3 regions of the Streptomyces sp. NPDC005898 genome follow, and region 1 is predicted to be linked to each of the others. Evidence: riboswitches for the same ligand, from Rfam matches in the RefSeq annotation. Region 1 holds a riboswitch; each other region holds the start of a gene.

The links. A riboswitch is a leader RNA that binds a small molecule or an ion and turns the genes downstream of it on or off. The one in region 1 is predicted to bind cyclic di-AMP.
Positions count from the first base shown of each region.
Region 2: linked by a shared signal. The riboswitch ahead of ABZ385_RS06185 (C40 family peptidase) and the one ahead of ABZ385_RS26910 (M23 family metallopeptidase) in region 1 are both predicted to bind cyclic di-AMP.
Region 3: linked by a shared signal. The riboswitch ahead of ABZ385_RS19225 (M23 family metallopeptidase) and the one ahead of ABZ385_RS26910 (M23 family metallopeptidase) in region 1 are both predicted to bind cyclic di-AMP.

Region 1 covers NZ_JBEXWC010000024.1:96,106-99,369, reverse strand. Annotated here, with positions in the region: gene ABZ385_RS26915 (PrsW family intramembrane metalloprotease) at 1-524, shown strand, start outside; gene ABZ385_RS26910 (M23 family metallopeptidase) at 555-1,631, opposite strand; cyclic di-AMP (ydaO/yuaA leader) riboswitch at 1,643-1,789, opposite strand; gene ABZ385_RS26905 (PP2C family protein-serine/threonine phosphatase) at 1,992-3,152, opposite strand.
Region 2 covers NZ_JBEXWC010000003.1:202,668-205,931, forward strand. Annotated here, with positions in the region: gene ABZ385_RS06175 (ATP-dependent Clp protease proteolytic subunit) at 1-382, shown strand, start outside; gene ABZ385_RS06180 (hypothetical protein) at 390-704, shown strand; cyclic di-AMP (ydaO/yuaA leader) riboswitch at 1,047-1,223, shown strand; gene ABZ385_RS06185 (C40 family peptidase) at 1,227-1,700, shown strand; gene ABZ385_RS06190 (LysE family translocator) at 1,771-2,388, opposite strand; gene ABZ385_RS06195 (LysR family transcriptional regulator) at 2,506-3,264, shown strand, end outside.
Region 3 covers NZ_JBEXWC010000013.1:87,751-91,014, reverse strand. Annotated here, with positions in the region: gene ABZ385_RS19230 (pitrilysin family protein) at 1-1,212, shown strand, start outside; cyclic di-AMP (ydaO/yuaA leader) riboswitch at 1,496-1,657, shown strand; gene ABZ385_RS19225 (M23 family metallopeptidase) at 1,670-2,473, shown strand; gene ABZ385_RS19220 (GntR family transcriptional regulator) at 2,663-3,264, shown strand, end outside.

The DNA of each region.
Region 1 (3,264 bases):
GGCAGCGCGAACTGCGCCTGATCCGCGCCGAGCTGCCCGCCTACGCGGCGGCGGGCTGGCTCACCCCGCCCGAGCCGTACGCGCTCGGCTCGATGCGCGCCCGCGCGCTGGCCCGCGACTACGCCGCGTACACCTGGGGGAAGGCGGCGGCCCGCACGGTCGCCGAGTACGAGACGTACGCGACGTCACTGGCGTTCCTGCGCCACCGGGGGCGCCGCGGCAGGGCCGGCGCCGACTTCGTCGTACGCGAGCGGGAGCTGCTCGAAGAGCTGTGGGAGCGCCGCGGGCCGGCCCGCCCCGCCCTGGCCTACGCGGCCCGCGCGACGGCGCCGGTCCTGTACCCCATGCCGATGCCCCTGGCCGTGGGGATGCCCTACGCCGGATACGGCCACCCGCCGCCCTACGGCGGTCCTGCCTACGGCCCCGCATACGGCGGCCCCGCGCCGGGCGGCCCCCCGTACGGCTACCCGGCGTACGGCTACCCGGCGTACGGCTGTCCGCCGCACAACCCCTACCGCTCCTAAGCCCGGACTCAGGGGTTGCTCAGGGCCTGCTCAGGGGTTGAGGCCCTTGCCCTGCAGCCAGGACAGCGGGTCGATGTTGGCCCCGCCGGCGGTGTGGACCTCCATGTGCAGGTGCGGCCCGGTGACGTTGCCGGTCGCGCCGACCCGCCCGATGACATCGCCGGTGGCGACCTTCTGGCCGACGCTGACGTTGAGCGAGGACTGGTGGCAGTACCAGACCTCGGTGCCGTCGGGCAGCTCCAGGACCGTGCGGTAGCCGTACGCACCCGCCCAGCCGGCCTCCTTGACGGTGCCGGTGTGCACGGCCTTGAGGGGGGTACCCGTCGGCGCGGCGAAGTCCAGACCGGTGTGGTGCCCGGAGGACCACATGGCGCCGGCGTCACCGAAGTGCGAGGTCAGGGTGTACGAGGAGGTGGGCAGCGCATAGCTTTTGGCGAGCTTGGCCCGGCGCTCGGCCAGGGCCTTGGCCTCCCGGGCCTCCCGCTCCTTCTTCTTCTGGGCGGCGGCCTTCGCGTCGGCCTCGCGCTCGGCCTCCCGCTGCTGGGCGGCGGCCTCGGCGGCGGCCTTCTCGGCGGCGCTCTCCTCGGCCGCCGTGCGCACGGCGTCGTCCGCCTGGGCCTGCTGGCTCTCCGCCTGCCGCATGATGCGGGCGCGCAACGCCTCGCCCGCGTCGGCGCCGCCCTGCCGGATGCCGGCGGTGCCGGCACCGGCGGTGGTGAGCGGCGTGGCGGCCGGGACGGCGTCGGAGCCCGCGGCGGCGGACGCGTCGTCGGCCAGCAGGGAGCCGATGCCGGGCAGCGACTCGGCCTTGGGCAGCGAGTCCGCGACGGTGCCCAGGTCGGGCATCGAGATGGTGACCGGCGGCTTGCCGTCCTGCGCGGTGGCGATGCCTCCCGCCCCGACGGCGGCGATGACGCCGACGCCCAGCACGGTGGAGCTGCGGGCGAGCCCGCCGCCGCCCTTCTTGTGCACACGGTGCCTGCCGCGGACGGGACGGACGGACTCCTCGGTGGGGTTCCATTCCTCCCAGGTCTCCTGGTCGTACCCACCGAAATCGTCGTCGTTCGGTATGTACACGGCTTGGGGGGCAGGCCGGTTGGACGCCACTGGGGCGCGCTCCTTTCCTTCCTTTCGCCTACCGGGTTAGCTGACGGGTTCGGAGCAGGAAGGTCTCCTACGAGCATCCGGCACGAGGGCGCGGCTGCCTGATTCACCCCAAGTTGGTGGTTCCCCGGCTCCCTTGCGGGATTAGGCGCGTGCGCACGGAGCCGTCTCTGGTGACGGCTGGGACGACCGCGCTGCGTTATCGAACGTTAATAGACAGGGGGCCCGTATTCCAAGCCGTTCCGATTGATCGTTAACGGCTTCGGCCCGTACTTGTCCGGACACGGACGCCCGGACCGGGGCGAGTTGACCCTCCGCCGCGTTGACAAGACGTCAGTTGGGCGGTGCGGCAGCGCGCTTCGGTCACCCCGGGTCACCGTCGCGCTCGCGCCGGCCGTGGGTCGCGTCCGCGGTGGCGGGGCGCCGCACGGCGAGCAGCGCCATGTCGTCCGTGGCCGCGCCCCCGGTGTGCCGCCGCACCTCCTGTGTGAGCGTGGCCAGCAGCGCGTGCGGGCCCTCGCGACCGGGGAAGATCCGCCCGCCGAGCCGGGCCGCCGGGTCGTAGAAGACGCCCGCGGCGTCGCGCGCCTCCGACAGGCCGTCCGTGTAGAAGAGCAGCATCGCGCCGGGCGGGAACCTCGACTCGTCCGCCCGGTCCGGCCAGCCGCCCAGTTCACCCATGCCGAGCGGCAGCGCGGGCTCGCTCGGGGAGAGCACGCACAGCCGCCCGTCGCCGCGCAACAGCAGCGGCTCGGGATGCCCCCGGTTGACCAGTCGTACGCAGCCGTCGCTGAGCCGGATCTCCGCGAGGACGGCGGTGGTGAACCCTTCGAAGGCGTCCAGCCCGTCGCGTCGGGTGCCCTCCCGGGCGAGCGCCCGCTCCAGGCGCTGGGCCACCGCCTCCAGGGTGGCCTCCTGCTCGGCGGCCTCCCGGAAGGCACCGATGACCACGGCGACGGCGGCCACCGCGCCCATGCCCTTGCCGCGCACGTCGCCGACGATGAGCCGCACGCCGTGCGGGGTGTCCTGTACGGCGTACAGATCGCCGCCGATGAAGGCGTCCGCCTGCGCGGCCTCGTACCGCGCCGCGATGTCGAGCCCGCCGATACGGGGGTCCGGCTGCGGCAGCACGGCGCGCTGGGTGGCCTCGGCGATGGAGCGGGCGGTGGCGAGCCGGTCGTTGCCGCGGCGCACGACGCGGTTGGTGACGACGGCGAGGGCGGCGACGGTCATCACGGTCAGCAGTTCGGTGACGGCCTCGACATGGCTGTTCGCCGCGTTGCCGTAGTGCAGCACGATGACGGAGAGGGAGGCCGCGGCGCCGGTCAGGGCGGTGTTCAGGAGCGAGTAGAAGGGGGCGGCGATCAGCGGGGCGGCCGTGAAGAGCGGGGCCGCGGTGAAGTCGGGCGGGGTCGAGGCGTCGTACAGGACCCCGACGACCAGGAGCAGGACCGGCAGGGCCCGCACGAAGGCCCGCTCGTGCGCGGTGGCTCCGCTGCCGCCGGTACCTCCACGCTGCCCCACCGCTTGTCTCCCGCCGAGTCCGCGCCCATCACCGCGCTGCACCCAGGTTTCCCGCAGCGGGGCGGGGGTGCGAGCTGGTGGGGGCCGAGCGGGTCACGGGGGCGGAAAACAC
Region 2 (3,264 bases), on a different contig from region 1:
CACCATGCAGTTCGTCACCTGCGACGTGGAGACCACCTGCCTCGGGCAGGCCTCCTCGGCCGCCGCCGTACTCCTGGCGGCGGGCACGCCCGGCAAGCGGTACATGCTGCCGGGGGCGCGATTGCTGATCCGCCAGCCCGCCATGACGGAGCCGGTGCGGGGCCAGGCCAGCGATCTGGTGATCCAGGCCGACGAGATGCTGCGCACCCGGGAGCTCCTCGAGGACCTGCTGGCGCGGCACACGGGACAGAGCAAGGAGCGGATCGCCGCGGACATCGAGCGGGACAAGATCCTCGACGCCCCGGCCGCAGTGGAGTACGGACTCGTGGACCGGATCATCCCGTCCCGCAAGTCCTCGCTCGCCGCGCGCGACGCGAGGTGATCCGAGGATGCTTCCCCCCGAACTCCCCCCGCTGCCCGCACTGACCCGGGCCGAGGCGGACCTGGTCGACCGTTACCTCGAAGTCGTCGACCTGCTCGGTAAGATCAATCCCGCCCGCGCGGAACACACCTACGGCGGGCTGCGCGCCGCCCAGGCGCTGGTGGGCCGGGCGAACGCCCTGCTGGAGGCGCTGACGCTCATGCACCAGCGCGGGGAGAGCGAGGTGCACGCCGCCACGCTCGCCCAGGCGTTACGCGTCCTCGACGGCGAGCGGCGGGCCGGCCGGGTGGGCCTGCCGCCGGCCCCGCGTCAGGGCGAATGAGCCCTTCCGCTCTTCGGAACGTCCGGCTCCCTTTCGAAACGGACCAGACGGGCTACCCCGGTCGGCGTACGCGGGCGTCCTTTGTCGTGCGGTCGGGAGTTGCGCCCGACGCGCGCCAAGAGGGCGGAATGAACCCTTCCGCTGCTGGTCGAACCGCCCTCGGACCCGGCGGCCAGGGGGTGATTTTCACCGTGTCCACTCGAACAGGTCAGTCGTGAGTAGGTTCACAAAACACCGTTTCGGCTCGGTTTTCGAACCCTTTTCGGGTCAAGATCCCTTCCGACGACAAGCCCCCGCCACAGCGGCGGGGCGATCCGGGCGGACGCCGAGTCCTGCCGCCGCCCGGATGACCGGTCGACATCGGTGCACCGGCAGGAGTGGAGGACCCAAGCATGGCGGGCCCGTCCGGAAGGTCCGGACGACGCCCTTGGGGTGAAGCCGCAGAGCACGACGCGGCCGGGCATCTTCGCCTGCCCGAACCCGACAGGTCATCCTTCACAGGCGGCTGACGAAGGGTTACGCATGACCGCGCTGAATCACGTTCCGCCGCTGCTCAGTCGGGCGGGAGCCGCTTCGGCTCTCACGCTCGCCGTCGTGGGCGGCACCGTCGTGGCCCCTGGGCTCACATCCGAGGCCGAGGCCGCCACTCACGGGACGAAGGCGCTCAAGATCGCGGCGTCCAAGAAGGGCGCCCCGTACAGCTACGGGGCCGTGGGGCCGCACCGGTTCGACTGCTCGGGCCTGACGCTGTACTCGTTCAAGCGCACGGGCAAGAAGCTGCCGCGCACCGCCGCCGCGCAGTACAACAAGACCCGGCACATCGCGAAGTCCCAGCGCACGCGGGGCGACCTCGTGTTCTTCCACTCGGGCCGCAACGTCTACCACGTCGGGATCTACGCCGGTAACGGCCGTATCTGGCACGCGCCGAAGAAGGGGGCCGTGGTGCGCCTGGAGAAGATCTGGTCCGGCAGCGTCTGGTACGGCCGGGTGCGCTGACCTCACCCGGCCGGCACGTCCGCACGCGCCCCGAGCACTCCCCCGGTGCTCGGTGCGCACGCCGCGGTCCTCACGCGAGGAGCGGTTCGAGGAGGAGCACGAGACCCAGGGCGCCGAGAGCGGCGCCGGTGACGCCCTCGACCGCACGGGCGACCCGCGGCCTGCGCAGCCACGGGCCGAGCCGGTCCACCAGGAGCGCCACGACGGGGAACCACAGCAGGGCGAACACCACGACGACGGCCCCGAGCAGCAGCGTTCTCGGCAGCACCGGACTTCCGTCGGGCACGAACTGCGGCAGCACGCTCAGGAAGGTGATGGCCGCCTTCGGGTTCAGCGCGTTGGTGAGGAACCCCTCGCGCAGACCACCGCCCCGCACCACCGGCTCGTCGCCCACCCCGATGCACGCCCGCAAGGCCGACCGCAGGGCGCGCGCGGCGAGGTACAGCACGTAGCAGGCGCCGACGAGCTGCAGCGCCCTGAAGAGCGCGGGCGCCGCCGCGAGCACCGCCGCCACACCCGTGACCGCCAGCGCCGTGTGCACCAAGAGGCCCGCGGCGACCCCCATCGCGCAGGCCACCCCCGTACGCCGCGAGACGAGGGCATTGCGTACGACGACGGTGAAGTCGGCGCCCGGCACGGCGACCATGCCCGCGGCGACTCCCGTGAAGGCGACCAGTTGTGCGTCCATGCCGGCCAGCCTGCCGTGCGCGGGCCTTCAACGGGTATGTGCAATATCCTGGGTCTGCCTTAAGCAGACGTTTACCCCGTGGGCGCGTTCGACGCGCGGCGCAGAGAGGGTGTCCCCGTGTACGACCCCACGCGGCTCGCCGCGCTCGTCGCGGTCTCCGAGGCGGGTTCGATCACCCGGGCCGCCGAGCGCCTCGGCTACACCGTGCCCGCGCTCTCCCAGCAGCTGGCCAAGCTGGAGCGGGAGACGGGCAGCGCGCTGCTCGTGCGCCATCACCGCGGGGCCCGGCTGACCGGCGCCGGCGAGCTGCTGGTGGGGCACGCCCGCCGGGTGCTCGACGAGTTGGAGCGGGCCCGGCACGAACTGGCCCGGCTCGCCGGGCTGTCCGGCGGGCGGCTGCGCGTGGGCACCTTCCAGACGGCGGGCATCCATCTGCTGCCGCCGGTCCTGACCGCCTTCCGCAGGGCCCACCCGGCGGTGGAACTGACGGTGACGGCGCACGAACCGCCCTCCGGCGTCGAGGCGGTCGCGTCGGGTGAGGTCGATCTGGCCCTCACCCACGCGTACGAGCCCGCCGACCCGGTGCCGCTGCCCGCCGCCGTGTCGGCCGAGCCGGTGCTCGTGGAGGAGCTGGTCCTGGTGACCCAGCCGGGGCACGCCCTGACGAGCGGCACGTCCCGCCTGCCGCCGTCGGCACTGGCCGGGCAGCCGTTGATCAGCATGGCCCCCGACCATCCGCCGCGACGGGCCGTGGAGCGGGCCCTCGCCCGGGCCGGGGCGACGCCCGCCGTGGTGGTCGGGACGCCGGGCTACGCCCTGGTCTGCGCCCTGGTCAGCGCGGGGCTCGGGGTGGCCGTGGTGCCGGAGATGGTGGCG
Region 3 (3,264 bases), on a different contig from region 1:
GACGCCGAGCCCGAGGGGCTCGACGGCGTCGCCACGATCATGGCGAGGGCCTTCAACGAAGGCACCGACAAGCACTCCGCCGAGGAGTTCGCCGCCGAGCTCGACCGCTGCGGTGCCACGATGGACGCGCACGCCGACCACCCCGGCGTCCGGGTCTCCCTCGAAGTCCCGGTCTCCCGCCTCCCGAAGGCGCTCGGCCTGCTCTCGGACGCCCTGCGCGCCCCCGCCTTCGCGGACAGCGAGATCGAGCGCCTCGTGCGCAACCGCCTGGACGAGATCCCGCACGAGGCCGCCAACCCGGCGCGCCGCGCCGCCAAGGAACTCTCCCGGCAGCTCTTCCCGGCCGGCACGCGCATGTCCCGGCCCCGCCAGGGCACCGAGGAGACGGTCAGCGCCATCGACTCGGCGGCCGTACGCGCCTTCTACGAGAAGCACGTCCGGCCCGCGACGGCCACCCTGGTGATCGTCGGCGACCTCACGGGCACCGATCTGGACGCCGTCCTCGCGGACACCGTCGGCACCTGGACGGGCGGCACGGCGGAGCCCCGCCCGAGCCTTCCGATCACCGCCGACGACACGGGCCGCGTCGTCATCGTGGACCGCCCCGGAGCCGTCCAGACGCAGCTCCTGATCGGCCGCATCGGCCCGGACCGGCACGACCGGGTCTGGCCGGCCCAGGTCCTCGGCACCTACTGCCTCGGCGGCACCCTCACCTCCCGGCTGGACCGCGTCCTGCGCGAGGAGAAGGGATACACCTACGGAGTGCGGGCGTTCAGCCAGGTCCTGCGGTCCGCTCCGGACGGCACGGGCGCCGCGATGCTCGCCATCAGCGGATCGGTCGACACCGCCTCCACGGGCCCCGCGCTCGACGACCTGTGGAAGGTCCTGCGCACGCTCGCCGCGGAGGGCCTGACGGACGCGGAGCGCGACGTGGCGGTGCAGAACCTCGTGGGTGTGGCCCCGCTCAAGTACGAGATGGCCGCCTCCGTCGCCGCGACACTCGCCGACCAGGTCGAGCAGAACCTGCCGGACGACTTCCAGGCACAGCTGTACCGGCGGTTGGCCGCCACCGGCACCGTGGAGGCCACCGCGGCCGTCGTGAGCGCCTTCCCGGAGGACCACCTGGTGACGATCCTCGTCGGCGACGCCGCGCAGATCGAGGAGCCCGTCAGGGCGCTCGGCATCGGCGAGGTGAGCGTGGTCAGCGGCTGAACGACAGGTCGCGGCTGAACGAGAGGGTGCGGCTGAACCAGAGGCTGTGGCTGACCAGAGGCCGTGGCCGAATGTGAGCCGCGGCTGAGCGGGAATCAGCGCGTTTCGAGGCCCCGGTGACCGGTTCGGTCGCCGGGGCCTCATATGTCCGCCTTTGTATGGCGGTTGCCCGTCTGCCGTGTGGCGTGCGCAACAAAAGTGTCGATCCGTTTGTCGATTGAAAGAGGGGGCGCTTAGCTTCGATCCGGCTGTCCGTCACACACCACGTCGCACCCGCGGCACCGGGCAGTCATCGCCGAGTCCCCGTACGGCGCGAGCCAGGGGAGCCGGGGACCCACAGTCCCTTGGGGTGAATCGGGCACCTTGCCGTCAGGTGAGGGACTCGTAGGAGACCTTCCTGCTCCGAACCCGTCAGCTAACCCGGTAGGCGAGAAGGAAGGAAAGGATCAGCCGCTTCATGGCGTTCACCCGTGCCACCGGGAAGCACCGTCGTCCCAGCCGCCTCACCCGCACGACCGCGAACGTCGCGGGCGTCGCCGCGCTGACCACCACCGGCGTCATCGGCGGCATGGCCGCTCCGGCGCTCGCCGCCGTCGACGAAGGGGCCGTGGAGCACACCGGCCTCACCCAGGCGATCTCCGTGGGCGGTTCGCTCGCCGAGACCATCGACGCCCAGGCCGCCGCGCAGCGCCAGGCGGCCGAGGACGCCGCCGCCGCCAAGCTGGCCGAAGCGGCCGCCAAGAAGAAGGCCGCCGAGGACAAGCGCAAGGCCGAGGCCGAGGCCAAGGTGAAGGCCAAGGAGGAGCGCGAGGCCAAGGAGCGCGCCGCCCGCGCGGCCGAGCGCAAGCGCCTGAACGCCTACGTCTCCCCGATCTCCGGCTCGTACGTCTCCACGGGCTACCAGACCGGCGGCGCCATGTGGTCCTCCGGCAGCCACACCGGCGTCGACTTCCACGCCGCTTCCGGCACCCCGGTCCACGCGGTCGGCGCGGGCACCGTCGTCGAGGCCGGCTGGGGCGGCGCGTACGGCAACAACGTCGTCATCAAGATGAACGACGGCACGTACACCCAGTACGGCCACATGTCCTCCCTCGGTGTCACCGTCGGTCAGACGGTCACCCCGGGCCAGCAGATAGGCCTCTCGGGTTCCACCGGCAACTCCAGTGGCCCGCACCTCCACTTCGAGGCCCGCACCGGCCCCGAGTACGGCTCGGACATCGACCCCGTGGCGTACCTGCGCTCGCACGGCGTCAACGTCTGACCTCCCGGCACACCGAAGGCCCCGGCTCCTGCGAGCCGGGGCCTTCGCGCTTTTCCGGCCCTTCCGCGCTTGGCCAAAAGATATCCATGGATTGCGGCCCGCCGTCGGTAATTCCGGCACTCTGCAATAGAGTTGCCGAACGAGCGTCGGTCGACCGCGTTTCGCGGGGATTAAGGCGGAGGTCCGGTCATGCGTATTCCCGCGCATTCGGTGTGCACGGCCATCCGGGACGACATTGTCTCCGGTGTCCACGAAAGGGGCGGACGGCTCACCGAGGAGCTTCTGGCCCGCCGCTACGGCGTCTCGCGCGTTCCGGTGCGCGAGGCCCTGCGCACCCTGGAGGCCGAGGGGTTCGTCGTCACGCGCCGACACGCCGGCGCCTGCGTCGCCGAGCCCACGGAGCAGGAGGCGGCCGACCTCCTGGAGCTGCGCATGCTGCTCGAACCGCTCGCGGCCGCCCGCGCGGCCCGGCGCCGCACCGAGGCGCACCTCAAGGTCCTGCGCGGCCTCGTCAGGCTCGGCCAGGAGCGCGCGCGGCGGGGGCAAGGGGAGGATCTGCGGTCGCTGGGCGGCTGGTTCCACGAGACGCTCGCCCAGGCCTCCGTCAGCCCCGGCCTCATCGCGCTGCTCGCCCAGCTGCGGCACAAGATCGCCTGGATGTACGTGGTGGAGCCGCCGGCGGCGCCGTTCGACGCGTGGGCGCAGCGCGCGGCGATCGTCGACGCGGTGGGCCGCGGGGACGGCGAGCGGGCCAGGGCGCTCACCTGCGACCACATGGAGCGGACCGCGGG